DNA from 2 places in the Paenarthrobacter sp. RAF54_2 genome. Region 1 is predicted to be linked to the other one. Evidence: riboswitches for the same ligand, from Rfam matches in the RefSeq annotation. Region 1 holds a riboswitch; the other holds the start of a gene.
The links. A riboswitch is a leader RNA that binds a small molecule or an ion and turns the genes downstream of it on or off. The one in region 1 is predicted to bind glycine.
Positions count from the first base shown of each region.

Region 2: it holds a riboswitch for glycine, as region 1 does, so the genes downstream of both, gcvP (aminomethyl-transferring glycine dehydrogenase) here and gcvP (aminomethyl-transferring glycine dehydrogenase) in region 1, are expected to answer to the same signal.

Region 1 is NZ_JBFRDV010000043.1:2,018-15,293, reverse strand. It holds gene gcvP (aminomethyl-transferring glycine dehydrogenase) at 1-1,145, opposite strand, end outside; glycine riboswitch at 1,198-1,329, opposite strand; glycine riboswitch at 1,330-1,427, opposite strand; gene AB4Y87_RS25205 (TetR/AcrR family transcriptional regulator) at 1,521-2,060, opposite strand; gene AB4Y87_RS25200 (MFS transporter) at 2,134-3,684, shown strand; gene AB4Y87_RS25195 (cyclodeaminase/cyclohydrolase family protein) at 3,697-4,347, opposite strand; gene AB4Y87_RS25190 (amidohydrolase) at 4,427-5,671, shown strand; gene AB4Y87_RS25185 (hypothetical protein) at 5,739-5,960, opposite strand; gene AB4Y87_RS25180 (NAD(P)/FAD-dependent oxidoreductase) at 6,035-7,024, opposite strand; gene AB4Y87_RS25175 (helix-turn-helix domain-containing protein) at 7,172-7,753, shown strand; gene AB4Y87_RS25170 (nitrilase-related carbon-nitrogen hydrolase) at 7,879-8,907, shown strand; gene AB4Y87_RS25165 (agmatine deiminase family protein) at 8,904-9,929, shown strand; gene AB4Y87_RS25160 (APC family permease) at 9,942-11,489, shown strand; gene AB4Y87_RS25155 (AMIN-like domain-containing (lipo)protein) at 11,583-12,128, opposite strand; gene AB4Y87_RS25150 (DUF4193 domain-containing protein) at 12,423-12,725, opposite strand; gene lhgO (L-2-hydroxyglutarate oxidase) at 13,158-13,276, opposite strand, start outside.
Region 2 is NZ_JBFRDV010000012.1:535-16,917, reverse strand. It holds gene AB4Y87_RS13320 (amino acid-binding protein) at 367-1,266, opposite strand; gene mscL (large conductance mechanosensitive channel protein MscL) at 1,463-1,915, opposite strand; gene AB4Y87_RS13310 (D-arabinono-1,4-lactone oxidase) at 2,227-3,552, opposite strand; gene AB4Y87_RS13305 (aminobutyraldehyde dehydrogenase) at 3,549-5,066, opposite strand; gene AB4Y87_RS13300 (purine-cytosine permease family protein) at 5,079-6,518, opposite strand; gene speB (agmatinase) at 6,515-7,519, opposite strand; gene AB4Y87_RS13290 (PucR family transcriptional regulator) at 7,698-9,212, shown strand; glycine riboswitch at 9,287-9,385, shown strand; gene gcvP (aminomethyl-transferring glycine dehydrogenase) at 9,534-12,380, shown strand; gene gcvT (glycine cleavage system aminomethyltransferase GcvT) at 12,393-13,529, shown strand; gene gcvH (glycine cleavage system protein GcvH) at 14,044-14,427, shown strand; gene glyA (serine hydroxymethyltransferase) at 14,424-15,743, shown strand; partial or broken gene AB4Y87_RS13265 (serine dehydratase beta chain) at 16,157-16,383, shown strand, end outside.

The DNA of each region.
Region 1 (13,276 bases):
ACGACCTCGACGCCGGCGGCCTTCAGTGACGCTGCAAGGGTGCGGGCGTGACCGTGGGCGGTTTCGGCGATTGCCTTCAGGCCTTCGGGGCCGTGGTAGACGGCGTACATGGAGGCGACGATGGCCAGCAACGCCTGCGCGGTACAGATGTTGGACGTGGCCTTCTCGCGGCGGATGTGCTGCTCGCGGGTCTGCAGCGCCAAGCGGTAGGCGGGGACACCGGCGTCGTCCTTGGAAACGCCCACCAGACGGCCCGGCATGGAACGCTCGAGACCCTTCTGGACGGCCATGTACGCGGCGTGCGGGCCACCGAAGAACAGCGGAACGCCGAGGCGCTGGGCGGAACCGACGGCGATGTCCGCACCCTGCTCGCCCGGAGGCGTGATGAGCGTCAGCGAGAGAAGGTCTGCTGCGACCGTGACCAGTGCACCGCGTTCCTTGGCGTCAGCGATGACCGCGGAGTGATCAAACACGCGGCCGGAAACGCCGGGCTGCTGCAGGACGACGCCGTTGATGACGCCCTCCGGGAGGCCGAGCGAAAGGTCGGCGACCTCAACTTCGAAACCGAGCGCCTCAGCGCGACCCTTCACGATAGCGATGGTCTGCGGGAGGCAGTCGGCGTCGAGGACGGTCTTCCCGTCATGGGCTGCCTTGTTCTTGTTGGCGCGGCGCATCATGAGCACGGCCTCTGCCACAGCTGTTGCTTCGTCCAGCAGGGAGGCGTTGGCGATCGGCAGGCCCACGAGGTCCTGGACCATGGTCTGGAAGTTCAACAGAGCTTCCAGGCGGCCCTGCGAGATTTCCGGCTGGTACGGCGTGTAGGCGGTGTACCAGGCCGGGGATTCGAGGATGTTCCTGCGGATAACCGGCGGCGTGACGGTGTCGTAGTAGCCCTGGCCGATCATCTGGACGGCAGTTTTGTTCTTGGACGCAAGCTTGCGCAGCTCAGCCAGCACCTCGACTTCGCTGAGCGCATTTTCGAGCGTGAGGGCAACGTCCTGGCGGATGTCGTTGGGAACGGCCGTATCAACCAGCGAATCAACGGTGTCGTAGCCGACCGTCTTGAGCATGGTGTCAATGTCGGCCTGGCGGCGGGCGCCAATGTGCCGATCGACGAAGGTGGTGGAGGCTGAACTAACCGTCACGAAGGAACTCCATTACTTGGGCGGCGTTTGGGTACGCCACAGTGGCTGGGTTCCTCCCCGCTCTGTATTGGACCTGAGAGTTTCCGCGTGTTGCTTGCACAACCATCGCTTGCACCGTCGGTGAGCACAGCATCTTTTCCGCGCCAAAGGACGCGGCAAAAGGCCTGCTACTTTCCAGAGTTGCCTCGCCGCGGCGGTGCGTGGGCCTGAGAGATTCCTGGGGAGGGTTTGCTCCTACGGCGCCCGCATCACTTGCTTGCAGGACTCTCCCGCCGCAGATCAAAGGCATATTCAATTGTTTGCGTGCCCCAGTAAAGGCGCACCACAAGGCTCAATTGTCCTACGTTGGGAGCGTCGCCGCAAATGGATGACCCGCTACTTGCGGAGCCGGTCCAGGACTCCCAGCAGGATCTCGACGTCGGCCTCCCGCCCGGCCTTGCCGCCTTCCCGGCCACCCTCGAACATGGCGTTGAAATACAGGCCGTCGCCCATGTAACTGACGGCCTTGGCAACCTCCGGACCAACATCCTCGGCCAGGACGTCCAACCACTGCTGCTGGATTCCGGCAAACCTGTGGCGGGTCTCCTCATGGGCAACTTCGGCCAGTCTCGTGGCAGCAACGAATGCCCGATCCATGGGAGTTCCGGCCCACAGTGAGGTCCGAATGAAGTAGGCAGCGCTGCCATCTGGCGCCGTCTTCATTTTTTCGATGTCTGCCTGGGCCAACTCATCCAAGCGCTCCAACAGAGCGCTGATCAGCGATTCCTTGTTGGGGAAGTGGTAAAGCAGTCCGCCCTTGGAGACCCCTGCCCGCTTGGCGACTGCGTCAAGCGTGGCAGCCCGCTCCCCCACTTCGATAAGGAGGGCTTCGTAGGCATCAAGGACTGCATCCCTGGCAACTGGCTTGCGTGGCATGACTACATCATTCCCTACGGGGTTGGCGGTGCTGAATTTGAAACTGTACCGTCTAGACGGTACAGTAACCTTTATGTTCACGCCGTCCTCAACCCAAGCGCCCCGCTCCACTCGTACCTTGACGGGTCAGGCAGCACCGTGGCGCGATTGGACGGCCCTGGCACTCCTGATGTTCCCGGTGCTGCTGGTGGCCGTCGATAACACCGCGCTCACGTTCGCCCTGCCGGCAATTGCCCGCTCCTTGGATGTGGGTGGCGTGCAGCTCCTATGGGTCATTGACGCCTACCCTCTCGTGTTGGCGGCGCTGCTGGTTTCCATGGGCAACCTCGGCGACAGGATCGGACGACGGCGGCTGCTGCTGATCGGCAGCACGGGCTTCGCCGCGGTTTCGGCTGCTACAGCATTCGCGCCTTCCGCGGAATGGCTGATTGCCGGCCGCGCCGCACTTGGCGTATTCGGCGCGATGTTGATGCCTTCAACGCTGTCCCTGATCCGGAACATCTTTGTTGATCCGAACCGTCGGCGGCTCGCGATCGCCGTATGGGCTGCCGGATTCTCTGGTGGCGCAGCCCTTGGCCCGATCTTTGGCGGCTGGCTGGTGGAACACTTCTGGTGGGGTGCGGTCTTCCTGGTAGCGACCTTCCTCCTCCTGCCCCTCCTCGCCTTCGGCAGGGTCCTCATTCCCGAATCCAAGGACGCCAACCCTGGCAGGGTGGACGTGCCCAGCATCGCGCTGTCCGTGATCACCATGGCTCCGTTCGTGTACGGCATCAAGGAATTCGCTGTTCACGGATTCGGGGCGTCGGCAGCGGCCTTCATGGTCTTCGGCCTGGTGATGGGCATTGTGTTTGTGCGTCGCCAGCGGCGGATCCAGAGCCCCATGCTGGACGTCTCTTTGTTCAAGAACAAGGTGTTCAGCACAGCGATAGTGGCCAACGTCCTGTCCTTGTTTTCCATGACGGGCTTCATCTACTTCTTCGCCCAGCACCTACAACTTGTTGAGGGCCAGTCCCCCATGGAAGCGGGCATCGCAATGATTCCGGCGCTCCTGGCAACGGTCATCGCCGGCCTGGTAGTGGTCCCGCTGGTAAAGCGCGTCCGGCCAGGATTCGTGGTGGCCGGCGGACTCACCCTCAGCGCGGCCGGCTATTTGGTGGTGGCCGTGGGTGACCACGGCAGCGGACCTGTGTTCCTGTTGTCAGCTTTGACTGTCCTCGCCGCTGGCGTAGGCGCAGCGGAAACCATTTCCAACGACCTCATCCTCGGCTCGGTGCCGGCCGACAAATCCGGAGCGGCGTCCGCGATCTCCGAAACCGGCTACGAGCTGGGTTCGCTCCTGGGAACAGCCGTGCTGGGCTCTATCCTCACTGCGTCCTACCAGCGCAACCTCGTCATCCCGGAGGGCCTGTCCATGCAAGCAGCCGGTAAATCGGGAGAAACCCTGGCGGGCGCAGTGGATGCTGCTGCGGCCCTACCCGCTCCGCTATCGGATGCCCTGACAGCCGCCGCCCGGGTAGCCTTCGAGTCCGGCGTCCACATCACTGCGGCGATTGGGCTGGTACTGATGGCTGGCGCGGCAGTCCTTGCCGCCGTCGTGCTCCGGCGGGTTCCCAAAGCGCAATAGGCGCCGCGGCAATCAGTGGCCGTCCGTAGGTGCAGCCTTGCCATCTACGGCGGCCACCAACTGGTCAATCCGGTCCAGGGCTTCGCTGAGCCGCCCCACCGTTGCCCACAATTCAGGGTGCTTTTCCTTGATCTCATCAAGCGTGGCGCCTGCGGATCTGAGCGACGCGAGATCAAAGCTCACGTTGGTGCGGGCTCCTGCGATGGCGGCCCTGAGGGCCCCAAACCCCACCACCACGTCAGCGATGAGCGCCGGATTCCCGTTGGCAGCCAACCATCCCAGGTCTTCTATGGCTTCGATGGCGTGGTCTCCGAGGACCGCGGAGGCCTTGGCAGCATCGACGGATGCACGGTGGATTGCTTGCTCCCTTTCCGGGCCAGGATCAAGCCGAAAGGCCGCACCGAAAGCCTTCGACGCCGTTGCGTCGTCGTCAGCCAACTTCAGGGCGGTCTCGCGGAGAGAGCGGGCCCGCGCGTGCAGATCGGCCAACTGCTGCCCGGGCGCCTCCGTATAACCAGCAACCATGGACGTTAGGGATGCTGCGATGGCCAGCATCACGCCGGTTCCTGCGCCTCCGCCGGGCGATCCGCTGGACTCTGCCAGAGCCTTGGTCCAATCCTCAACAGTTGAACGTTGGGTAGTGATCTCTTGTGAAGATTCCATGCAACCCAGTTTGCCCCTCTGGTGACATCGATACACTGGCCAGACCCTGCGGCGTTCGACCTGTTAAGGAAAATTCCCCATGAGCATTGACCTTGAAGCCCTCTACCGTGACCTCCACTCGAACCCGGAGCTTTCCTTTCAAGAACTCAGGACAGCCGGGATTATCAGCGGACACCTCGAGGACTTGGGGCTGCTGGTTCACCGCAACGTCGGGAAGACGGGGGTCGTAGGAGTCCTGGACAATGGCCCCGGCTCTGTAGTGATGCTTCGCGCCGATATGGACGCGTTGCCGGTCAAAGAGGCCACGGGGCTGGACTACGCAAGTACGGCAGTCGGCGTCGATCATGAAGGCCGTGAGGTGCCGGTCATGCATGCCTGCGGGCACGACGTGCACGTCAGCTGCCTCCTCGGAGCAGTGGAAACGCTGGCCGTAAGGCGGCAGGACTGGCAGGGCACGCTGATCGCCGTGTTCCAGCCGGCGGAAGAATGGGGCGGCGGAGCCCAAGCCATGGTCACCGATGGACTCTTTGACCTCGTTCCAAAACCCGACGTGGTCCTGGGCCAACACGTGGCGCCCTTTCCTGCCGGATGGTTCGGCATCCGTCCCGGCGTCGCCATGGCCTCAGCCGATTCCCTCAACGTGACCTTGCATGGGCGCGGCGGCCACGGCTCCCGGCCTGAAACCACCATTGATCCAGTGCTCATGGCAGCGGCAACCACCATGCGCCTGCAGGGAGTGGTGTCCCGGGAACTCGCCGCCAGCGATTCCGCGGTAGTTACTGTTGGGCAAATCCATTCGGGAACAAAGAACAACATCATCCCCGAGACCGCAACCCTTGGCCTCAGCATCCGATCCTTCAGCGAGCCCACGCGGGAGAAAGTCCTGAACTCGATCGAGCGCATCATTCGAAGTGAAGCTGCTGCCTCAGGCTCCCTCAAGGAACCCGACTTCCACTATGAGGAGCGCTTCCCCATGACGGTCAATGATGAATCGGCCGCGGGAAGGATCGCTTCAGCGTTTCGCGATAGGTTCGGCGCGGCGAGGATCATGGACCCCGGCCCCGTCTCAGGCAGTGAAGACGTCGGGGAACTCGCGACGGCGGCCGGCGCACCACTCGTCTTTTGGTTCCTGGGCGGGATCGAGGCCACCCACTTCAAGGATTGGGCGACGACGGGCCGCCTCCCCGAGGACGTTCCCTCGAACCATTCGCCCTACTTTGCCCCGATCATCCAGCCAACACTGACCCTAGGCACGGAAGCACTGGTTACTGCTGCCCTCGAATTCCTGGACGCTCCGAAGCAGGCAGCAGGAAACCCCGTTTAACGGACAATTCACCGCCGCGCGCGGTGGTGAATTGTCCGTTGTACGGGGTCTTTGCCGAGACCGACGCCTAGACCTTTTCGCGGATGCGGTCGATCTTCGGTTCTGAAACCTCAAATTCCCTGCGACGACGAGCCAGGAAAGTCCACAACGTTCCTTCTGTCTGCGGGCTCTTCTCAGCAGGGGCCTCAGGTGCCTGATCCTTGCTTGTCTCAGGCTTGTGCATCTCGGGCGTGCGCACGGAGTCCTTCTTCGTACGCCTCTCATAGCCCTCATAGTACGAGTAGCACATACCCAACCTCCTTAGTGGCTGTTCTTTAATCGTCCTCGCACCTGGACCGTAAGTCGACTGCTAATTAATGCAACTCACGGTGAAACAAGGCCTTCAGCGCGGCTGGCCGCTGCCGCTACCGCCAGCCTGGTTTCAGCCATCATGAGATCCGCGTTGATGACTGCACCGGACATGTTTCCTGCTGCCGCAGCGGCCACTACCTGCCCGGTGAGATCGGTAACGTTGCCGGCGACCCAAACGCCGGGCACTGAAGTGGCTCCTCCTGGCGCAGCCGCTTCAAAATGAAGTCCCACTCCCTGGGGGTGTTCCACGGGCACAATTCCGAGGGATTCGAGCAGCCTGGATCGCGCCTCCATCCGCGGACCAACCACCACCGCCTCAACTGGTATCACCGTTCCGGATTGCAGGACGACGCCACTCAGGGCATCGTCCGTAACTTCCAATGACTCAACCTTGCCCTCGACCACGCCGATGGATCTGGCCGCCAGTTGAACCCACTGCTCTTCAGTGGGTTCAACGACGTCGTTCAGGAACAGCGTGATGTTGGGGCTCCACTGCCGGAACAACAAGGTCTGGTGCAAAGCCATTGGTACGGACCCCAGGATGCCGATTGCTTTGTTCCGCACTTCCCAACCATGGCAGTACGGGCAGTGCAGGACATCCTTGCCCCAGCGCTCCCGGATACCCTTCACGTCGGGAAGAATGTCGGTCAAGCCCGAGGTCACCAGTATCCGACGCGCCCCGACAGTCCGCCCGTCTGCCAGGTCCACTTCAAAGGCGGGTTCGGAAGCGTTGGTGGGATCCGGCGTCGAACGCGCCGCCACAGCCAGGCCCGAAACGATGTGGCCGCCGTAGTGCAAAACTTCAGCGCGGCCCAGAGCCAAGAGTTCCTGCGGGCTGAGACCGTCCCGGGAAAGGAAGCCGTGCACTCCTGCGGCAGGGGCGTTCCGTGGATCCCCGGCGTCGATGACCAGCACGGACCGCAACGCCCTACCCAGCGTGACGGCGGCACTTAACCCAGCTGCGCCACCTCCCACAATGACGACGTCGTACTGTTGTTCCATTTTTGCCTCCTGTTTTGTTGCGAGGCGTGCTCTGCGCGTTATTTCCAAGTTTGGGGCGCAAAGCTGGCCTCACAACGGTCTGCTTCAATGCTCAACCGGAGACTCCGAAAGCAGCAACAAATTTTGCCAGTATGGCAAAATTGAGCGATGACCCAGGATTTCAGCAAAATGCTCGACGCCGTCGGCCCTCGCCTGCGAGCGCTGCGGACCCAACGCAATGTGACCCTGGCGGAGGCCGCAGCAGCCACAGGCATTTCGGTCAGCACGCTCTCCAGGTTGGAGTCGGGGCAACGGAAGCCCACGCTCGAACTACTCCTGCCCATTGCCCGCTTTCATCAAATTCCCCTTGAAGAACTCATCGACGCCCCGGAAACCGGTGATCCGCGGATTCACCTCAAGCCGCACGTGCACGAGTGGGGCACAGCCGTGCCGCTGACGCGACGAGCAGGGGGAATCCAGGCGTTCAAGATGGTGCTGCCGGGCGGCACGGGGAAGGAAGTTCCCGATCCCCAATCGCATGAGGGCTACGACTGGATGTACATCCTTAACGGCAAACTCCGGCTTGTCCTGGGCGAGAACGACTTCATCCTCAAGGCCGGTGAGGCGGCGGAGTTCGATACGCGGACGCCGCACTGGTTTGCCAGCGCCACTAAGGAGCCGGTGGAGCTCCTTACCCTCTTTGGGCAGCAGGGTGAGCGCATGCACGTCAGGGCGCGGCCGAAGCGCTAGGCGCCGCGAATCCGCGGGAAATGAAGGGAATTCATTTTTGCCTCTTGCATCCAGCCGTGAGTACCGCCATACTAAATGAACGCTATTCATTTAGTGACTGTCGTCTCACCGGAGTACATGCCCCCATGATTGAAATTACCCGCCTCGAAGCCCCGACTTCCCTGGCCCGCACCGAGCCGTCCACCCGCACCCCGCTGCGGGTCGGCGTCGTTCAGCACCGCTGGCACGCTGATGAAGCAGTCCTGCATGCCGAACTGAACGAGGGAATCGAACGTTCAGCCAAGCTGGGAGCCAGTGTTGTTTTCCTGCCTGAACTGACCCTCTCCCGCTACCCTGCAGACACCCGGCCGGAGAACAACCCGGCCGCAGGTATCCGCCCTTCAGACATCACCGAAGACCTGCTCACGGGCCCCACGTTCACGTTCGCCGCAGCGGCCGCCAGGACATACGGCGTCTCGGTGCACGCATCGCTCTACCAGCGTGCTGAAAACCCGGACGGCACGGACGACGGCTTGGGTCTCAACACAGCCATCCTCGTCTCCCCCGCTGGCGAGCTCGTGGCCCGCACCCACAAGCTGCACATCCCCGTCACGGCCGGCTACTATGAGGACAAGTTCTTCCGCAAGGGCCCTGCCGCCGAAGATGCCTATGCGGTCCACGCTCCTGCAGAACTCGGCGGCGCGCGCCTGGGCATGCCCACCTGCTGGGATGAATGGTTCCCCGAGCTCGCCCGTATGTACTCCCTGGGCGGTGCCGAAATCCTGGTCTACCCCACTGCCATTGGTTCCGAACCTGACCACCCCGACTTCGATACCCAACCGCTGTGGCAGCAGGTCATCGTGGGCAACGGCATCGCCAACGGCCTGTTCATGATTGCCCCCAACCGCTACGGCAGCGAGGGCACACTGAACTTCTATGGTTCGTCCTTCATCTCCGATCCCTACGGCCGCATCCTGGTCCAGGCACCCCGCGACGAATCCGCCGTCCTGGTGGCCGATCTCGACCTGGACCAGCGCAAGGATTGGCTCACGCTCTTCCCGTTCCTGGCCACCCGCCGCCCGGAAACGTACGGCCGCCTCACCGAGCCAGTGAACCCCAACGCCCCACTCGGCTCCACAGCCGAGGCCACGCCGTATCAGGCCGTGTCCGCATGAGCGCCTGGCGCATGCCATCCGAGACCGCTCCCCAGGATCGCGTCTGGATGGCCTTCCCCACTGGTGGCTACACCTTGGGCGACACGGAGGAAGAGGCCCACGCAGCGCGGTCCACGTGGGCTGCCGTTGCCAACGCCATCCTTGAGTTCGAGCCGGTCACCATGGTGGTACACCCGGACGACGTCGACACCGCCGCGCGTTACCTGGATCCTCGCGTCGAGGTACTGACCGCTGAACTCAACGATGCCTGGATGCGCGACATCGGGCCGTCCTTCGTGCTTGATGCCAACAAGCAGCTGGGTGCCGTGGACTGGATCTTCAACGGTTGGGGTGGCCAGGATTGGGCCACATGGGACAAGGATTCGCTCATCGCAGCGGAGATCAGCGCTCGCGCCGATGCCCACCACATCCCGTCAGGCATCGTCAACGAGGGTGGCGGCATCCAGGTTGACGGCGAAGGCACAGTCCTGGTGACCGAGACCGTACAGCTTGACCAAGGCCGCAACCCGGGCCTGACCAAGGCGGACATCGAAGGGGAACTGGCCCGCACCATCGGCGCCACCCATGTGATCTGGCTGCCCCGCGGCCTCACCCGTGACTCCGAGAAATTCGGCACCCGCGGCCACGTGGACATTGTGGCAGCGATCCCGAGCCCCGGCACGCTGCTGGTCCACTCCCAGCAGAACCCCGAACACCCGGACTACACCGTCTCCCGGGAAATCATCGACTTCCTGCGCACCACCCATGACGCAGCAGGCCGGGACTGGAACATCATCGAAGTTCCCGCCCCGGAAACCCTCACCGACGACGAAGGGTATGTGGACTACAGCTACATCAACCACCTCGTGGTCAACGGAGGGGTCATCGCATGCAGTTTCAATGACCCCATGGACGAGAAAGCACTCCGCATCCTCGCCGACGCCTACCCCGGACGCCGCGTAGTCAGTGTTGACGCGCGGGAACTCTTTGCCCGGGGCGGCGGTATCCACTGCATTACGCAGCAACAGCCTACGGCCATCTAGAAAGGGCCTTTCATGAGCCAGACAATCCGTAGCACGGCCGCAGGCAGCAGCCCGGCCGACAAGTCGCACGAGATCAGCGGCAAGGGACTGAAGACGGGGCAGTTGGGGCTCCTCGCCGTCGTCGTTCTTGGCATTTCAACCATCGCCCCGGCGTATACGCTTACCAGCGCGCTCGGTCCGACTGTCAACGAAGCCGGGCTGCAACTGCCCGTGATCTTCCTTATCGGGTTCATTCCGATGATCCTTGTGTCACTGGCATACCGGGAACTCAACGCAGACTCCCCGGACAGCGGCACCACCTTCACGTGGGTCACGAAAGCTTTTGGTCCGTGGGTGGGCTGGATGGGTGGCTGGGGCCTGCTCGCAGCCAACATCATCGTCCTGTCCAACCTGGCAGGCGTCGCAGTGGACTTCTTCTACCTCTTCCTGGCACAGGTTACCAGCTCCCCCGAGCTCGCCGACCTCGCCTCGAACAAGGTACTGAACGTTGCCACCTGCTTCGTCTTCGTTGCCTTGGCCGTGTGGGTGAGCTACCGCGGCCTGCACACCACCAAGATCGTCCAGTACGGGCTGGTGGGCTTCCAGCTGCTGGTCCTTGGCCTCTTCGTGGCCATGGCGTTCGCCAACTGGTCCACCTCCGAGACCGCCATTCCGTTCAGCTGGGACTGGTTCGATGTCACCAAGATCGAGACCTTCGGCCAGATCGCGGCCGGCATCTCCCTGTCGATCTTCGTTTACTGGGGCTGGGATGTCTGCCTCACAGTGAACGAGGAAACCGCCAACGGAAAGAAGACCGCCGGCCTCGCAGGCACCCTGACCGCTGTCATCGTGCTGGGCATCTACCTCCTGGTCACCATCGCCACCATGATGTTCGCAGGCGTTGGGGACACGGGAGTCGGCCTGAACAACGAGGAAAACAGCGCCAACGTGTTCACGGCCCTCGCTTCACCGGTTATGGGTCCGTTCGCGATCCTCATGTCCCTCGCAGTCCTCTCGAGCTCGGCCGCATCACTTCAGTCCACGTTCACTTCACCATCGCGCAGCCTGCTGGCCATGGCACACTATGGCGCCCTGCCCGAGCGCTTCGCCCACATGAGCAAGAAGTTCTCGACGCCGGGCTTCGCCACCGTCGCGGCCGGCGTCCTGTCCGCGGGCTTCTACGCCGTGATGCACGTGATCAGTGAAAACGTCCTCAACGACACCATCCTGGCACTGGGCTTGATGATCTGCTTCTACTACGGGCTCACGGCCATCGCGTGTGTCTGGTACTTCCGGAACAGCGTGTTCTCCAGCGCCCGGAACTTCTTCCTTCGTCTCTTCTGCCCCCTGCTGGGCGGGGTCGGCCTGTTCGTTGTCTTCCTGCAGACCGCAGTGGACAGCTGGGCACCGGAGTTTGGAAGTGGCTCGGAAATCTTCGGAGTGGGGCTCGTGTTCGTGCTCGGCATCGGAATCCTTGCCCTGGGTGCCGTGTTCATGCTGATCATGGCCCGCGTCCGCCCCGGCTTCTTCCGCGGAGAGACCATCCGCAAGGACACCCCCGCCTTGGTGGTGCCGGAGTAGCTCTTCCCGGGAAATCGTTGGAAAGCTGCCAGTTCGCCGGAATTGTCCGGACGAACTGGCAGCTTTCGTAGGTTTTGGCGGATTTCCCTCAGTTCACCAACGGTGGGCGACGTCCACCACAAGGCGCGAACCGCCGTCGGGCCCGTCCAAAGTGAAGACGCGGAACGGAAGCCGGGCACGGACACCCAAACCGATGCTCGTGTAGCCTTCGAAGCTGCCCGCGTAAACCACCTGACGGAACGTCTCATACCCGGAAACGTCGGACAACTCAGCCTTTGCAGCCGGAGCGTACGTCAGTTGGCCGTTCTGGTCGTACGACGGCGCTGTCACTACCACTTGCAGGTCAGCATCCCCGAGCACGGGGATTGGATAGCCGCTGGCATCCTGAACCACAACCGGGACATACTGCACTGAATAGCCGGCCACCTTGCCGGTCATATCGATCACCAAGCGGTCGTAACAGGGCTGCTGGCCCGTACGGACGCTGGTGACGTTGGCGGCGCTCATGTCGGGGTCGGCCTTGGCCAGCGAGCCCCACATGATCCCGCAATATGGTGATGCCGAGGCTGGCCCCGGTGCCACCAGACCGAGTCCGGCAGCTGCAAGGACTGCTGCCAAACCCGCTCCAAATTTCCTCATTTTTTGTGCCCCCTTCAGGCGAAGTTGATACTTCAACAGTAGGAGTGCGTTGGGTGGTTTGGATGGGTTGTGGCCGCTTCGGCGCACAACCGTTAAAACGACTCCGGGGTGGTCACAGGAGAGTCATGGAAGGGGACATTTACGCCGGTTCAGGGACTGTATTGAGGGTCTTCATGCACAGGTTCGTAATCGAAGATAACGACACCTGGGCGTTACAAAGAGCTGCGGATACGCAAAAGCCCCATCCGACCATTCACTGGCCTGACGGGGCACGAACGTTTTGCGGTGCCTGAGTTAGCCTTCGCAGTCCTTGCAGTACTTAAGGCCGTTCTTTTCCAGGGCAACCTGGGACCGGTGGCGGACCAGGAAGCAGGAAGAACACGTGAATTCATCAGACTGTTCAGGTACCACCACAACGGTCAGTTCTTCACCGGAAAGATCGGCGCCCGGGAGGTCGATGCCTTCCGCGGTATCGTTTTCGTCGATGTCGATGACTGCAGTCTGGGCACCGGTGCCGCGGGACGCCTGAAGAGCCTCAAGCGAGTCCGCGGGAGTCTCTTCTTCTGTCTTGCGGGGTGCGTCGTAATCAGTAGCCATTGGGTTCGCTTTCGTTGCTGCATAGTGCCATTTCAGGCACCTCAGTGAAGCAGTTTAGGGCATAGCATCCGCGTTAAACGAAAAGTGTGCCCAAAACAACATTCAGCAGCTTTCAAGCCAACCTTTAGGGGTTACGGCGGGTCATTCCCGAGTGGGATTGAATGGCCTGCGCACTGGCGACTGTAACCCCGCTAAGGGCCGGTAACCACGTCCAATCGACAGACCGGCCGTGAGCCGGTGAGCCGGCGGCTTCGTTTGCCGGTTCCACACAATCCAGGACGTAGGCGGCCTCAATCCATTGGCCGATCTTGGAGCCAATCTTCGCGCTCTGTTTAGCCAACCAGGATGCATTCATGCGGCAAAGGTATCCAGCCGGCATGTGGGGCCGGTTTCTGCAGCGTCACGGGCTTGTTAACTTACCTCTTGCTGGGCTTAGTCCTGCAGAGCCTGCTGCACGATGTACTCCGCGATCGCCATCGACGACGTAGCCCCCGGCGACGGTGCATTCCGCACCAAAACCGTGTCCCGGCGTCGGGAAATCACAAAATCAT
Region 2 (16,383 bases), on a different contig from region 1:
TCCTTCAGAGGAGTCAACAGGGGTGGAATGTCTTGGGGTATGTCTTTGGGGGATGAGCCGGGGCGCGATATCGCTTCAGCTGGATCCGTGCCGGCGGCAACTGTTGCGATCCCTGCCCTTTTGGTAGCGGGGGCCGCAGCCGGTAGCGGGTCTATTTGGGATCCCGTTTTGGGATCCCAAAATCTAAGTTAGATGTGACGGGCGGCACGGTCAAGAGTTTTGGTATACCCAATCTGGAAACGGAATGTGACTGGGCGAGGATCCAGTGGCGCTCCTCCCCGGTTACTCCTGCCGTCAACACGCGAAAACCCGGCCTTTCCTGGGAAATTCCGGGCTTTCGAGGTGCTAACTGGGAAGGAGTGCTGATTAGCGCTGGTATGCCGAGCTTGGGGATGTGTCAGGACTGTATGCCAAAATCTCCGCGAGCTCAGCAAGCCGGTGCGCGCGAGCCGACTCGGCCGGGGTGAATGGCTCGCCTGGGCGGGAGAAGACCAGAGGTCCATGCCATGCTGTTGGAATCTTGAGGATGTCCGTTGAAGGCCCGACGCCGGCACTCGCCTCGGGTGCCGGATTCTCTGGATCGTTGGGAACTACTTTCGCGGACAGCAGTTCGGCGACCGCGTGTGGAAGCTCATTCGGATTCCCGGCAATACGGGTGGCGAGGCTCAGCGCCTTGGTTTGGCCATCAGCCATGGCGAGTGCCGTGGTGGGCCACACGTGGGACTCACGCCCGCCGCCGTCGTCGAGCGCTTTCAGCAGTTCATGTTCTGTGACCTCGCCCGGAGCGGAGAGGACGAACTCATCCATCACTATTTGCGAGACTTCTGATCCGTCGCGAGCCGGGCCGTCCATCGGGTGAACGTGAATGCTGAGGATATTCGTCTCCAGCTTGGCCAGGGACTGGGTGATTTTCTGCAGGGAACCGGGTTGGTCCCGCAGCGTGACCCGAGCACGCCACAACGCAGGCGCGGCATGTAGCTTGTGCCGCTGGCGGAGAGCCGGGGCATGCAACCAGCGGCGGAGGACCTTGGCGGCCGACGGTTCGGCCACCCAGATAACCAGCACTGTTGCAGTCACGGTCAGGAGCAGGACCTTGGCCACATAGGGGAGATGAGTTTCCACAACCGCGGCGTGAACCAGCAGCTCAATGGGAAGCATCACCGCGATGTTGGCCAGGGTGAGCCGGGCCTTGGGTGGTTCGGGCAACTGTCCGCAGACATCGCATCGGAGGTCCGCGGTGACGGGAGAGCTCGCTTTGGGCTTCATGGTTTCATGCTGCCCGACGCCTGTTTCGTGAGGGTTGCCTGCGCGTCACGTTTCTGGTTACTGGCGTCGAACGGCTGCATTCCTGCCCACTTACTACCTGCCCGCACCACGCTGGCAACGCAAAAGCCCGGCGCTCTCGCGGGGAGAACGCCGGGCTATGTGAAGCAACCGGGAAGGAGCGCTCGGGGAATTTGTCTTAGTGGACGGAATCCGAATCGAGGTCCGAACCCCGTCCGGTACCGCGATGGGCCGCTGCATCCTTCAGGAGATCGCGGATTTCGGCCAGAAGGGCGGTGTCAGCCGGCAGTGGCTCTTCTTCGGGTTCCTCGGTGGAGAGGCGGTTCTTGACCATTGAATTGATCTTGTTCATGGGCGCTACGAAGATGAAGTAGACCACTCCGGCGGTGATCACGAAGGTCACCATTGCCGTGAGCACGGCACCAAAGTTGATGAACGTAGCGGGGTTGTCCTGCCAGATCCGGAAGCCCAGACCGTCGGCGTTCACGCCGCCTGCAGCCGCGATGACGGGGTTGATGATGTTGGTGGTGAAAGCCGCGACGAGTGCGGTGAACGCACTGCCGATGACCACGGCAATAGCCAGTTCGATCACGTTGCCGCGAAGTATGAAGTCCTTGAAACCCTTAAGCATGGAAATGTCCTCCGATTGGGTGCGGGTGTCTGGCTCAAGCAGAGAACAAACTACCACTCCAAGGTTTCAAAAGGGTGTCAACGTGATGTGAGAGAGGGATCCCGCCAGGGGGTGGGGATGTGAGAGAGGGATCCTGCCAGGGGGTAGGGATGTGAGAGAGGGATGCCGCCAGGGGGTGTGGATGTGAGAGAGGGATGCCGGGAGGGGGTGGGGATGTGAGAGAGGGATCCGGCCAGGGGGTGTGGATGTGAGAGAGCATCGGGTTTGATCGATGTTCTCTCACATCGTGGCCTGTTTTCGAGAATGCTCGGTCAGGCGAGCAGCGCCCGGGTGTGGTCGTTCAGGAACATTCCCCTGGGGTCGAACTCGCGGCGGACTTGGATGAAGGTGTCCAACTCCGGGTAGAGGCGCTCAAGGCGACTCCGGGTCATGAAGTGGATCTTTCCCCAGTGTGCTCGGGGCTCGAATTCCTGCAGCACGGCATCGGCGTCCCGGAAGAACTGCCAGTAGTCGGTTCCTGGCTCGGTTGTCAGGGTGATGACCGTGCTGTCGCGCCCTTGGAACTGGGACATGTAGGCGTCGTCGGACTTCACCCAGCGGACTTCAACGGGGTACTTCTGCTCGGGATACTTGGTCCGGATCAGGTCCTGGATGGCCTCGACCGCCACCAATCCATCCTCGCTGCGGACGAAGTACTCGAGCTCGTGGAACTGGGTAGTGAAGCCGCCCGGGTAGATCCGGTAGGAGCGATCCAGCCTGGCACCCTCGACGGCGGAGAGCTCGCGTTCGTCCTGGACGCCCACAATGTTGTACCGCTTGGTGTAGCTGCGGTCGCCCATAGCGTGGTCTGGTGAACCAGGGAGGTCCAGAAGCTCGCAGGAATCTTCCTCCGGGCACCAAAGGAAGGAGTAGTGCCTGTTGGAATCGATATCGGTCTGCCATGTAGCCGTGGTTTCCTCCCACGTGGGGTAGGTGATCTGTTCCTGAAGGTAGTAGCTGTCCTCAACAGCCAACTCCACTTCCAGGAAGACGCCCAGCGTGCCCAACGCAACCTGTGCAGCCCGGAGTTCGCGGAGCTGACCTTCGCCGATTTCCACGATCTCGCCGTAGCCATTGATCAGCTTCACCCACCGGAGGTTGGACGAGAAGCTGCCCAGGTTTTTGCCCGAACCGTGCGTGCTGGTGGCCAAGGCACCGGCGATCTGTTGCTTGTCGATGTCACCTTGGTTCCCCAAAGCCAGCCCCTGCTCCCACAGGGCATCGCCGAAAGCGTTGATGGTGGTTCCGGCGAGGGCCCTGGCGCGACGCCCGGCCTTATCGGTGCCCGTGATCGCCGAGAGCCCGGACATGTCCATCAACACTCCGCCAGTCTGAACCAGCGGTGAGGACGAGTGCCCTGAACCGACAGCCCGCACGGGCAACCCTTCGCGGATGGCGAAACGGACGGCGTCGAGCGCTTCTTGCTCATTCCTCGGCCGAACGGTGAAGGCGGGCGTCGCGCTCTGGTTTCCGCCCCAGTTGGTCCAGGTCACGTCCGTCCCGAAGGGGGCTGAAGGCGTGGCGGCACCTTGCAGGGATGTCGGGCGGGAAACATTGGTGGTCATGGTGAAAGCTCCGTTGCTTGTCTGAATGCTCATGCGCCGTGGTTGATCATCACGTGCTTGGTGCGTGAGTAATCGTCCAGGGCGTAGAGGGAGAGGTCGCGGCCGTAACCGGATCCCTTGAATCCGCCCCACGGTACCTCGCATGCCAGGACAAGGTGCGCATTGACCCAGACCGTGCCGAAGTCCAGTTGCTTCGGAATCCGCAGGGAAAGGCTCGAGTCACGCGTCCAGACCGACGCCGACAAGCCGTAGGGGCTCTCGTTCGCGCGGGTGACGGCTTCTTCTGTGGTGCTGAAGGTCTCCACGGTGACCACGGGCCCGAAGATCTCGTGGGTGGCGATGTGGGCTCCGGCGGGAACGTCGGAGATGACAGTGGGCTCGATGAAGTAGCCGGGTCCTTCCAGTGCCGAACCACCAATGGCCACGTGGAGCCCCGCCTCGCGGGCTTCGGCCAAGGATTCCTTGACACGTTCAAAGTGGGGCCGGGAAATCATGGGGCCGATTTCGACGTCGTCGCCGGCGTCGGGTGCGCCGATCACCAGGGTGCTGACTTCGCGCACCAGGTGCTGGGTGAATTCCTCGGCCACGGACTCGTGCACCAGCACGCGGCAGGCAGCACCGCAGTCCTGGCCGGCATTCCAGAATCCTGCATTGCGGACGCCAGCAGCGGCGGCGCGGAGATCGGCGTCGGGGAAGACAACAACCGGCGCCTTGCCGCCAAGTTCCAAGTGGACGCGCTTGACGGACTTGGCCGCAGTTTCGGCGACAGCCTGGCCGCTCACGACGCTGCCGGTCAAGGCAACGAGGGCGATGTCCGGGTGCTCCGAAAGCCGCTGTCCCACAGTTCGGCCCTGGCCCGTGACTACGTTGAGGATCCCATCAGGGATGCGTCCGGCGAGCAATTCTGCCAGCTTCAGGGTGGACAACGGGGTCTGCTCGGAGGGCTTGAGGACGATGCTGTTGCCGGCGGCCAGAATCGGTGCGACCTTCCAGGCTGCCATCAGCAGCGGGTAGTTCCAGGGGGTGATGACGCCGACGACGCCCACGGGCTCGCGGAGGATCACGGAGGTGTGGTCAGTGGCGTAGTCGCCGCCGGCCATGGACGTCAGGGTCCGCGAAGCTCCGGCCATGAAGCGGAACGTATCAATGGTGCTGGTGACATCGTCCTCGGCCACCGCCTGCGGCTTGCCGGTATTGGCGGACTCAATGAGCTCGAACGCCTGCCGGTTCTCTTCAATAATGTTGGCGATCACGTTCAGGACGTCCGCGCGCTCCTTGGGGGTGGTGGCACCCCAGGTCTTTTGGGCGACGACGGCGGCCTGGACAGCGGCGTCGACATCATCCGCCGTGCCTGCCTGCACTGAGGCGATGACCTGCTCGTTGGTGGGGTCCACGACGTCGATCAGCTGACCGGTGGAGCCCGGGACGAAGGATCCGTTGATGAAGTGCCCGGCCGGAGGCAAAGGCAGGTTCCCGGCGTGGTCAGCACTGGTGCGTCGAACAGTGAATTGGACGGTTTCCGGGTGGGCAGTGTCTGTGAGGGTCATGACAATTCGCTTTCAGATGAGGTCTGGGGTGAGTGCAGCGGAAGAAAGTGAGGCGGCGTCCGATTTCTGACGGAAGATCCGGGCCGCGAAGTAGTAGAGGGGAGCAACAACCACCAGGCCGACGATCCAGGAGATGTCGACGCCGCCCAAAGCTGTGGCCATGGGGCCGGTGTAGATTGCGGTGGCCGAGAAGGGAACCTGGATGAGGGCGCCTGCCAGGTAGGAGCCGATGGCGACCCAATTGAACCGCCCGTACACGCCGCCGTCGCGCTTGAAGAAGTCTTCAACCCGGTAGTCGCCGTGCCGCAGAAGGTAGTAGTCCACCAGGTTGATGGCAGTCCAGGGGACCAGGACGTACATCAGGAAGGAGAGGAAGTTGGTGTAGAAGAGGATGAAGTTGTCGCGGGCGAACAGGGCGATCGAGACAGCTACGACGAAGAGGATGATCGCCGCCACGGTGCGGGTCTTGGCCCGTGGCAACCACGAGGGCTTGAACGTTTGGCCGATGGTCAGCGTGCACAGGACGCCGCAGTAGAGGTTCATGGCGTTGGACGCCGCGACACCCAGGCAGAAGATTCCCACGATGATCAGGGTCCAAGGCTGCAGCAAAGCGCCCAGGCTTCCAACAATTTCGACGTTGTCGGCGCTCATGGTCATGGCGAGCGTGCCCACCATGGCGCCGAGGATCATGGGGAACAACGTTCCCAGGACGCAGCCTGAGTAGGAAGCCCAGAACGCCGGTGCTGACCCCGTGCCCTGCGGCATGTAGCGGGAGTAGTCCGAGACGTAGGGTGCGTAGGCCAACTGCCACAGGGCCGAGACGGAGATGGTCCCCATGAAGCCGACCCAGTTGAAGTTGCCCTCCCCAAGGAAGCTGGCGGGAAGGCCGTGGACCACCAGGATCCAGACGAAGGCGAGCAACAATGCAAGGCCCGCTGCAACGCTGAGGACGCGGGCATAAGCGTGAATGAGCCGATAGCCGAAAATCGTGGCGATAACGCTGACCACGCCGATGATGATGATGCCGCCATCCACGCTGATGCCGGGGCTGACGGCGGCCATTGCTTCTCCGCCAAAGACAAGGTTGGCGGCGAAGAAGCCGACGTACATGACCACCACGATGACCACGATCAACAGGGCGCCGAAGGAGCCGAACTGGCCGCGGGTCTGGATCATCTGCGCAACACCAAGCTGCGGACCTTGGGCCGAGTGCAGGGCCATGAAGACGCCGCCCACTATGTTGCCGATGATGATGCCCACGAGCGCCGGCACGAAACCGAGGCCGAACACCGTTGTGGCGAGTCCGCCGGTCACGATGGTCATGATCATGATGTTGGAGCCAAACCAGATGGTGAAGAGGTCCCGGGCCTTGCCGTGGCGCTCGTTGAGCGGGATCGGCTGGATGGTTTTGTCCTCGAGGCGGGGAACTTCGGTTGTTGGCACGGTGCTCATGACGCACTCCGGGATGTCGAAGCCAGTTCACGGACAGCAGAGCTGGTGGCTTTGCTGCGGTTCACCATCAGGCCGAGAAGGTCGAAGACGAGCGTGGCCGCGGCGACGGTTGTGATGTCCGCATGGTCGTAGGCCGGAGCGACCTCGACGACGTCGGCGCCCACAATGTTGATGCCGTTCAGTCCGCGGAGCAGGGCCAGGAGTTCGCGGGAGTGGAGCCCGCCCATCTCCGGGGTGCCGGTCCCTGGTGCGAACGCGGGGTCGAGGACGTCGATGTCGATGGAGACGTAGACGGGGGTATCGCCGAGCCTGTCCTTCACCTGCTGGATTGCAGCCGGGACGCCGATAACATCCAGGTCTGAGCAGCGGATGATCTGGAAGCCGAACTCGTGGTCCCTGAGGAAGTCATTACGGTCATACACCGGGCCGCGGATGCCTACGTGCATTGACTTGTCCTCCACAAGGAGACCTTCCTCGAACGCCCTGCGGAAGATGGTTCCGTGCGTGATGGGCTGGTCGAAGTAGGTGTCCCACGTGTCCAGGTGAGCGTCGAAATGCAGCAACGCCACCGGCCCATGGACCTTGTTCAGCGCCCGCAGCATGGGCAAGGCAATGGTGTGGTCGCCACCGATGGAGATCAGCCGCTTGTCCTCACTGATCAGGGGCAACGCCTGCTCCTCGATCTCGCGGACTGCCCGGGAGATGTCGTAGGGAGTGCAGGCGATATCGCCGGCGTCCACAACCTGGGCTTCGTAAACGGGTTCGACGTCCAGCTCCGGGTGGTAGCCCGGGCGGAGGAGACGCGAGGCCTCGCGTACCGCGGCAGGACCGAAACGGGCGCCGGGCCGGAAGGAGGTTCCGCCGTCGAACGGGACACCGACGATAGCAATGTCGTAGTCCGGAACCCGGTCGATTTGGGGGAGGCGGGCGAAGGTGCCGAGGCCGGCATACCGCGGGACTTTGGTTGCGTCGACAGGGCCGATGGGCTTGTGAATTGTCATTGACGGATCCTTGGTGTGAGGGGGTGCTCGCCATTGAGCGGGAAGTAAGTAATTCCATTCTTCGTGACGCGGGTCACGGCGAATAGCGGTACATTGACTACAAATGGCCGAGGCGCTTAGACGAATGTCTAAACGGCCCGAAACGGCCCCCGGAATCATAGAGTCAGGACCCCATCCGATGGCAATCACCGTCGCAGAGCTCGTGGCTGAACCGCAGCTGGGACTCACCCTCCTGGCCGGTGACACAGGCCGCGACAACCGGATCACCTGGGCCCACACCTCGGACCTGCCCAGGCTGTGGGAATGGGTCACCGGCGGCGAGCTCATGATGACCAATGGGCTGTCGATTCCCGCAGACGCCGAGGGACAAGTGGCGCTCGCAGAGGCACTCATGGACAGCGGGGCAAGCGCCTTGGCGATCGGCGAGAAGATGCACGCGCCCCCGCTGACGCAGGAGTTCCTGACGGCCTGCGATCGGCTGCCGTTGCCACTGATCAACGTCCCGTACCCGCTGCCGTTCATCGCGATCGCCCGCTCGGTTGCTGAATCTTCCCTGCTCGAAGAGTCGCGGCGCTTGCGGCAGACGGCCAGGGTTTACGACCTTCTCCGCACGGCCGGAGCCTCCGAGGACCATTGGCAGAGCCTCGTCCAACGGCTCGCCACCGAGCTGGACGCGGAGCTGTTCGTGGTAGATCGCCGCTGCCTCCATCCCTGGCACCCGGAAGGGCAGGCGCTCCCGGGGTTCCTCGCGGATGAATGGGCACCGCTTTCCGGTCAGGTGACCTTGGCGGGTAAGAAGTTCCAGTGGCACCGGATCCGGGGACGGCACGTGCTGACCATGGACATCCCGACGCATGCCAACGCGCTCCTCGTGGTGCTGCCCAACAGCGAACCGCACCCGGACGCCGTCGTACTCCTGCACGCCGCAACCGTGCTGGGACTGCAGCTCTCGCGCATCGTTTTGTCGTTGGAAGGCCGCCACCGATTGGCTGGCGAGTTCCTGCTGCAGGCCATGGACGGGCGCTTGGGCGCGGCCGAGATGGAGAGCCGGCTGGCAACTTTTGGGGTTCCGCCGCAGGACTTCCTGCTCGTTTCCATGTCCGAGACCGCCGGAGACAAAACAGCGAACGACGGCGACAGGCTGGCCAACGTGCACATCGAACTGTGGCGGCACGGGGTTGCGTCGGCTTCGTTGAAGCGGAATAGCCGGCTGCACGTCGTGGTCCCCGCTGATGTGCCGGACGACATCCTGGTGCATTGTGCCGGGGCGGATGCAGCGATCGGAATCAGCGCTCCGGCGGCAGTGGCGGGCATTCAGCGCGCGCTGCAGGAGTCCCTCTGGGCGCTCGGATCGGCCCGGGCGAACAAGCTCGGATTGGCTCGCTACGCGCAAGGACCATCATGGCTGGGGCTGACAGGTTTCGAGGAAGGAACTGCGTTGGTCCGGCGTCTCTTGGGGCCGATTTTCGACTACGAGCAGAGCCAGGAAGGCGATCTCCTCGTCACGCTGAGGACCTATTTGGACTCGCAGCGTTCGTGGCAAAAGACCGCCGCTGCCCTGTTCGCGCACCGGCAAACCATCATCTACCGGATCCGGAAGATCGGCGAATTGACGGGCCTGGACATGGGTGAAACCTCCACGGTTGCCCAACTGTGGTTCGCTCTCCAGATCCATGAGGCAATGCATCGGTAGGTATCCCTTGCTTGCGCTTTTTCCAGATAACCCGCTATGGTGTGAACCGTGTCACTGACGTGACGCAATGCTTTTGATCTGTGGCGGGAGAGTCCTGCCGGTACATCCAGTCAGGCGCCGTAGGAGCAAATCCTCCCCAGGAATCTCTCAGGCCCACGTACCGCCACGGCGAGGCAACTCTGGAAAGCAGTCCGGGTAACCGGGCTCACCGACGGTGCAAGCAGGCAACCATTCCTGCGGAATCTCTCAGGTCCAATACAGAGCGGGGAGGAACCCACATCATCGTGGCGCACATAGGGCGCCTGAATCATGGAGTTCCTCTTGACTGTTCAATCAACCCCCACCGCTTTCGCGGACCGGCACATCGGCGCCAGGCGCCAGGCCGACGTTGACACCATGCTCAAGGCCATCGGCTACGACTCCGTAGACGGCTTGGTAGACGTTGCGGTCCCCGATTCCATCCGCCAGGACACTGCACTGAAGCTGCAGGACGCCCTCACCGAGGTGCAGGTCCTTGCCGAGCTGCGGAAGCTCGCGTCCAAGAACAAGACCGCCGTTCAGATGATCGGCCAGGGCTACTACGACACCGTCACGCCCCCGGTCATCCGCCGCAACATCCTCGAGGCTCCCGCTTGGTACACGGCGTACACGCCCTACCAGCCGGAGATTTCGCAGGGCCGCCTCGAAGCACTGCTGAACTTCCAGACGATGGTCCAGGACCTGACGGGGCTGCCCGTAGCCAACGCCTCGCTGCTGGACGAAGCCACCGCTGTGGCTGAGGCTGTGCTGCTGATGCGCCGCGCCAACAAGTCCAAAACTGCCAAGGACGGGAAGACCGTCCTGGACTCCGACCTCCTCCCGCAGACCATCGCCATTGTGAAGGGCCGGGCCGAAGCGCTGGGCTTCGAAGTGGAGATCGCTGACCTTTCGGCGGGCCTTCCCGACGGCGACATCAATGGCATCGTCCTGCAGCAACCGGGTGTTTCCGGCCGCGTATTCAATCACTCCGGCGTCATCGCGGCGGCCAAGGAACGGGGTGCGCTGGTCACTGTCGCTGCCGACCTTTTGGCGCTCACCCTCATTACGCCCCCGGGCGAACAAGGTGCCGATATCGCCGTCGGAACTGCGCAGCGCTTCGGTGTTCCGCTGTTCTTCGGCGGCCCCCACGCTGCATACATGGCTGTCCGCGAAGGTATGGAGCGGACGCTTCCGGGGCGCATCGTTGGTGTTTCCAAGGACAACGCCGGCGTCCCCGCGTACCGACTCGCGCTGCAGACACGCGAACAGCACATCCGCCGCGAGAAGGCCACGTCCAACATCTGCACGGCCCAGGCGTTGCTCGCCATCGTGGCCTCGATGTACGCGGTTTACCACGGTCCGGAAGGCCTGAAGGCGATTGCTGAAACTGTCCACGGCCACGCCCGTGTTTTGGCTGCGACCCTACAGAAGGCCGGCCGCGAACTCGTCTCCGAAGTCTTCTTCGACACCCTCACTGTCCGCGTGCCAGGCAAGGCCGATAAAGTCATTGCCGCCGCCGAAGCCCGCAGTATCAACCTGCGTCGCATCGATGCTGACACGGTTGGCGTTTCCCTCGATGAAACCACGACGCCGGAGGTCCTCTCCGCGGTAGCCGTCGCTTTTGGTGCCGGCCCGGTGAAGGACGCTGCCGGGTTTGAGCTGCCGTCTGATGTGCTCCGCACCAGTGATTTCCTCCAGCACCCCGTGTTCAACACGCACCGTTCCGAGACGCAGCTGTTGCGCTATATCCGCAAGCTGTCCGACCGGGACCTCGCCTTGGACCGCACCATGATCCCGCTGGGTTCCTGCACCATGAAGCTCAATGCCACGGCCGAGATGGAAGCCATTTCCTGGCCCGAGTTCGCCTCGATCCACCCGTTCGCTCCGGATCACCAGACTGCTGGCTGGCGCGAGCTTATTGAAGGACTGGAAGCCGACCTCACCGAGATCACCGGCTACGATCAGGTCTCCATCCAGCCGAACGCCGGTTCCCAGGGTGAGCTCGCGGGGCTCCTGGCGATCCGTGGCTACCACCTGTCCCGCGGTGATGACCAGCGAAACGTGTGCCTGATTCCTGCTTCTGCCCACGGCACCAACGCAGCATCTGCTGTGCTCGCCGGCATGAAGGTTGTTGTGGTGGCTACGGCCGCTGACGGCACGATCGATCACGCAGACCTGGCGGCCAAGATCGAGGCCAACAAGGACGTCCTGTCCTGCATCATGATCACGTACCCGTCCACCCACGGTGTGTACGACGCCGACGTTCGGGAGGTTTGCGACTCCATCCACGCTGCTGGCGGACAGGTATATGTTGACGGTGCAAACCTCAACGCGCTCGTTGGGCTCGCCCAGCCGGGCAAGTTCGGCGGCGACGTGTCCCACCTGAACCTGCACAAGACGTTCTGCATCCCGCACGGCGGTGGCGGACCTGGTGTTGGTCCGGTTGCAGCCAAGGCCCACCTGGCACCTTTCATGCCTGGTGATGCGAACAATGTTTCGTCTGAAGGTGGCGTGGCCATCTCGGCATCGCGCTACGGCTCCGCGGGCGTGCTCCCGATTTCCTGGGCTTACGTGAAGCTGATGGGTGGCCAGGGACTCACCGAAGCGACCAAGTCTGCGCTGCTCGCGGCCAACTACGTCGCCTCCCGCTTGGATGAGCACTTTCCAGTCCTTTACACAGGCGAGGGTGGGCTCGTGGCCCACGAATGCATCCTGGACCTCCGCGAACTGACTGCCCGCACAGGCGTCACGGCAGAGGATGTTGCCAAGCGCCTCATCGACTTCGGTTTCCACGCTCCCACCCTTGCGTTCCCCGTTGCGGGCACTTTGATGGTGGAGCCGACCGAGTCCGAGGACCTGGCTGAGATCGACCGCTTCATTGAAGCCATGATCACCATCCGTGCCGAAATCGAGCAGGTGGCCGCCGGCGATTTCACTGTTGAAAAGTCGCCGCTGCGCAACGCGCCGCACACGGCTGCCGCCGTCGTGAGTTCTGCTTGGGACCGCGGCTACACGCGTGAGCAGGCAGCGTTCCCGGTCCACCACCTCAAGCAGGACAAGTACTTCCCGCCGGTCGGCCGCGTTGACGGCGCCGCCGGGGACCGGAATCTTGTGTGCTCCTGCCCTCCGCTCACGGACTTCGAAAACTAAGGATTCACCGTCATGACTGAGAACTACACCGCTCTTTATGAGCAGCACAAAAAGGCCGGCGCGTCCTTCACGGATTTCGGCGGCTGGCAGATGCCCCTGAAGTACGAGTCCGAGCTTGCTGAGCACCACGCAGTCCGCAACGCAGCTGGCTTGTTCGACCTCTCCCACATGGGCGAGGTCTGGGTCAGCGGCCCGGACGCGGCAGCGTTCCTGGACTTCGCGCTGGTGGGCAAGTTGTCTGCGGTCGCCGTGGGCAAGGCCAAGTACTCGCTGATCTGCAACGCCGACGGCGGCATCATCGACGACCTCATCTCTTACCGTCGCCCCTCTCCCGAAGCAGGCGTGGATCAGTACCTCGTGGTCCCGAATGCGGGCAACGCCAAGGTCGTTGCGGCGGCACTGCTGGAGCGCGCGGCCGGCTTCGACGTGGTTGTGGAGGACGCCTCTTCCGAGACGTCCCTGATCGCAGTGCAGGGCCCGAACGCCGAAGCCATCCTGCTGACCTTGGTTCCCGCCGAGCAGCACGCCCTGGTGACGGAACTGAAGTACTACGCGGCCGTTGAAGTCTCCATTAACGGGCAGGACTTGTTGCTCGCCCGCACCGGCTACACCGGCGAAGACGGCTTCGAGATCTACATCCCCAACCTTGACGCAGCTGGCCTTTGGGAAGCACTCCTCGAAGTCGGCGAGGGCCACGGGCTCATCCCTGCAGGCCTTGCCGCACGTGACTCCCTCCGCCTCGAAGCCGGAATGCCGCTCTACGGCAACGAACTCTCCCGCTACGTCAACGCCTACGCCGCAGGACTGGGCCCCGTAGTTTCCCTCGCCAAGGAAAGCGACTTCATCGGCAAGGAAGCACTGACGGCGATCAAGGCCGCCGGCGTCGGATCCACTATCGGCCAAAAGCTCGTCGGCCTCAAAGGTACAGGCCGCCGCGCCGCCCGCGCCCACTACTCGGTCCTCAAGGACGGCTCCCTCATCGGCGAAGTCACCTCCGGCCAGCCGAGCCCAACACTCGGTTACCCGATCGCCCTGGCGTACGTCGACGTCGAACATTCAGCGCCGGGAACGATCGTCGAAGTGGACCTCCGGGGCAAATCGGAACCGTTCGAAGTGGTAGCCCTGCCGTTCTACAAGCGGGTCAAGTAGGTCAAGTAGGTCAAGCGGGTCAAGTAGCCCGGTGGAAGTGACATCCTCCGCGGGCTCGGTCGCAGAAGCGCCCGCTGGGCGGACGGTCAAGTAGCCCGGTGGTGCCGACCTCCTCTGCATGCTCCCCACCGTCCCCCTCGCCTCGCAAGCTCGGCCAGGGAACCCGGACGGCGTGGCCCCCGTCGAATGTAGCGCCCGCTGAGCGGACCCGACGCTCCCTTAGACGCATGCTGCCGGAGGCCGGCACCACAGGGGCCGTGCGGCTCACCTTGCGCACGGGGACCAGTAGACCGAGGCGACCTGCTGAAAGGCGGCTTCCAATGCCTTGGTTCGCGGGCTTTTCTGAAGGTGAGCGGCATAACGGTGACGGTCGGCCGGCGGACAGCGGATTCCGGAAGCGTGCGTCAAAGCGACGAAGGAGCAGCACGCGGAGGAATTCGGTGTCCGGCACCCAACCCAAGTACCGCCGGGATCACGAACAGTTTTCAAAACACACGAGAAGTTAGGAATTGGAATGAGCAAAGTAGTTGCCGAGCTGAAGTATTCGGCCGAGCATGAATGGGTTGCTTCGGATGGGGCCGGGCCTGTGGGGATTGGGATCTCCGCCGTTGCTGCGGATGCCTTGGGCGACATCGTTTATGTGGATCTGCCCGAGGTTGGCTCCACGGTTACTGCGGGGGAGACCTGCGGTGAAGTTGAGTCCACGAAGTCCGTGTCCGACTTGTACTCGCCCGTGACGGGTGAGGTGACTGAGATCAACGACGCCGTTGTCGATGATCCCGCCCTGATCAACAACGATCCGTATGGCGCTGGCTGGTTGTTCAAGGTGGCCGCCACGGAAGAAGGACCACTCATGTCGGCCGAAGAATACGCTGCAACGAACGGTGGCGAACTGTGAACCCGGCAGCCGTGACCGAATTCGAGCAGGTTGTTTCGGCGTCGTTGGATGCGCAGCTCGCTGAGCTGGATCCTGAGATCGCCGCAAAGATCGACGACGAACTGGGCCGCCAGCGCGACGGCCTGGAAATGATCGCTTCAGAGAACCACACGGCGGTTGCCGTGATGCAGGCTCAGGGATCCGTGCTGACCAACAAGTACGCCGAGGGCTACCCGGGCAAGCGGTACTACGGTGGCTGCGAGCACGTCGACGTTATCGAGCAGCTCGCGATCGACCGCATCAAGTCCCTGTTCGGCGCAGAGTACGCGAACGTTCAGCCGCACTCCGGTGCCCAGGCCAACGCGTCGGTGATGCACGCGCTGATCAAGCCGGGCGACACCATCATGGGCCTGAACCTGGCCCACGGCGGCCACCTGACCCACGGCATGAGGATCAACTTCTCCGGCAAGCTCTACAACGTGGTCCCGTACGGCGTCCGCGAGGACACCCACACCGTGGACATGGCCGAAGTCGAACGCCTGGCGCAAGAACACAAGCCGGCCCTCATCGTTGCCGGCTGGTCCGCTTACGCGCGGCAGTTGGACTTCGCCGAGTTCCGCCGGATCGCTGACTCCGTGGGCGCCTACCTGATGGTGGACATGGCTCACTTCGCCGGATTGGTTGCAGCTGGCCTGCACCCGTCGCCGGTCCCGCATGCCCACGTCACGACGTCGACGACGCACAAGACCCTCGCCGGTCCTCGTGGAGGCATCATCCTCTCCAACGACGCCGCCATCGCCAAGAAGATCAACTCGGCCGTGTTCCCCGGCCAGCAAGGTGGTCCCCTGGAGCACGTGATCGCTGGTAAGGCGGTCGCGTTCAAGATTGCCGCTTCCGAGGAATTTCGGGAACGTCAGGAACGCGTCCTTGCTGGCGCCCGGATTCTTGCCGAACGCCTGATTCAGCCGGACGTTGCCGAAAAAGGGATCACAGTTGTTTCGGGTGGCACGGACGTGCACTTGGTGCTCGTCGACCTGCGCAACTGCGAACTCGACGGCCAGCAAGCCGAAGACCGTCTCGCCGCAATCGACATCACCGTCAACCGCAACGCTGTCCCCTTCGACCCGCGCCCGCCCATGGTCACCTCCGGCCTGCGCATCGGCACCCCGGCGCTCGCTACCCGCGGTTTCGGGGAAGCAGCCTTCCGCGAGGTTGCGGATATCATCGCCGAGGTTTTGATTGCCGACGCCGATGCGGACCTTTCCGGGTTGCGGCACCGGGTTGATGCGCTGGCGAAGGCGCATCCGCTCTACCCGGGTGTTTCGAACCTCGCGTAAGTCGCCCGTCGGGTCCGACATCCCCCCGCATGCTCGGTCGGGTTGGCCCGTCGGGTCCGACATCCTCCGCGGGCTCGGTCGCATATGCACCCGCTGAGCGGATGCGATGCTCCCTTAGACGCCCGCTTCCGGATGCCGGTCCCGAAGGGGCCAGCTCTTGGGTCGGCCGGTCCGGATGCCCGGGCCAATGGGGGCCGGTGGTCGGGTTGCCGTGTTGGGACGGGACCGCGGGCTCGTTGGCTTGTGTTGGAGGGGTCTACCTGCCGAGGGTGTTCCGTAGGGGCCGGGTTGGTTTGGGAGCGGCGGTGCAACTGCAACGCGGGGTCACTCGTGGCCCATGCGGGGTGTGTTTGGGGGCCATAAGTGACCCCGGGTTGCTTTAGATATCTTTTGTTTTGAAAGGGATCACGGCTATGGCTGTTGGTGTTTTCGATCTGTTCACCGTGGGCATTGGCCCGTCGAGTTCCCATACTGTGGGGCCGATGCGGGCTGGGGCGGTGTTTGCCCGCGAGCTGCGTGAGTCCGACGTGCTCGGGTCGGTCGTGTCCTTGCGGGTTGACTTATATGGGTCGTTGGCTGCGACGGGTAAGGGACACGGCACGTTCACCGCGGTGTTGCTTGGGCTGGAAGGCTTCGACCC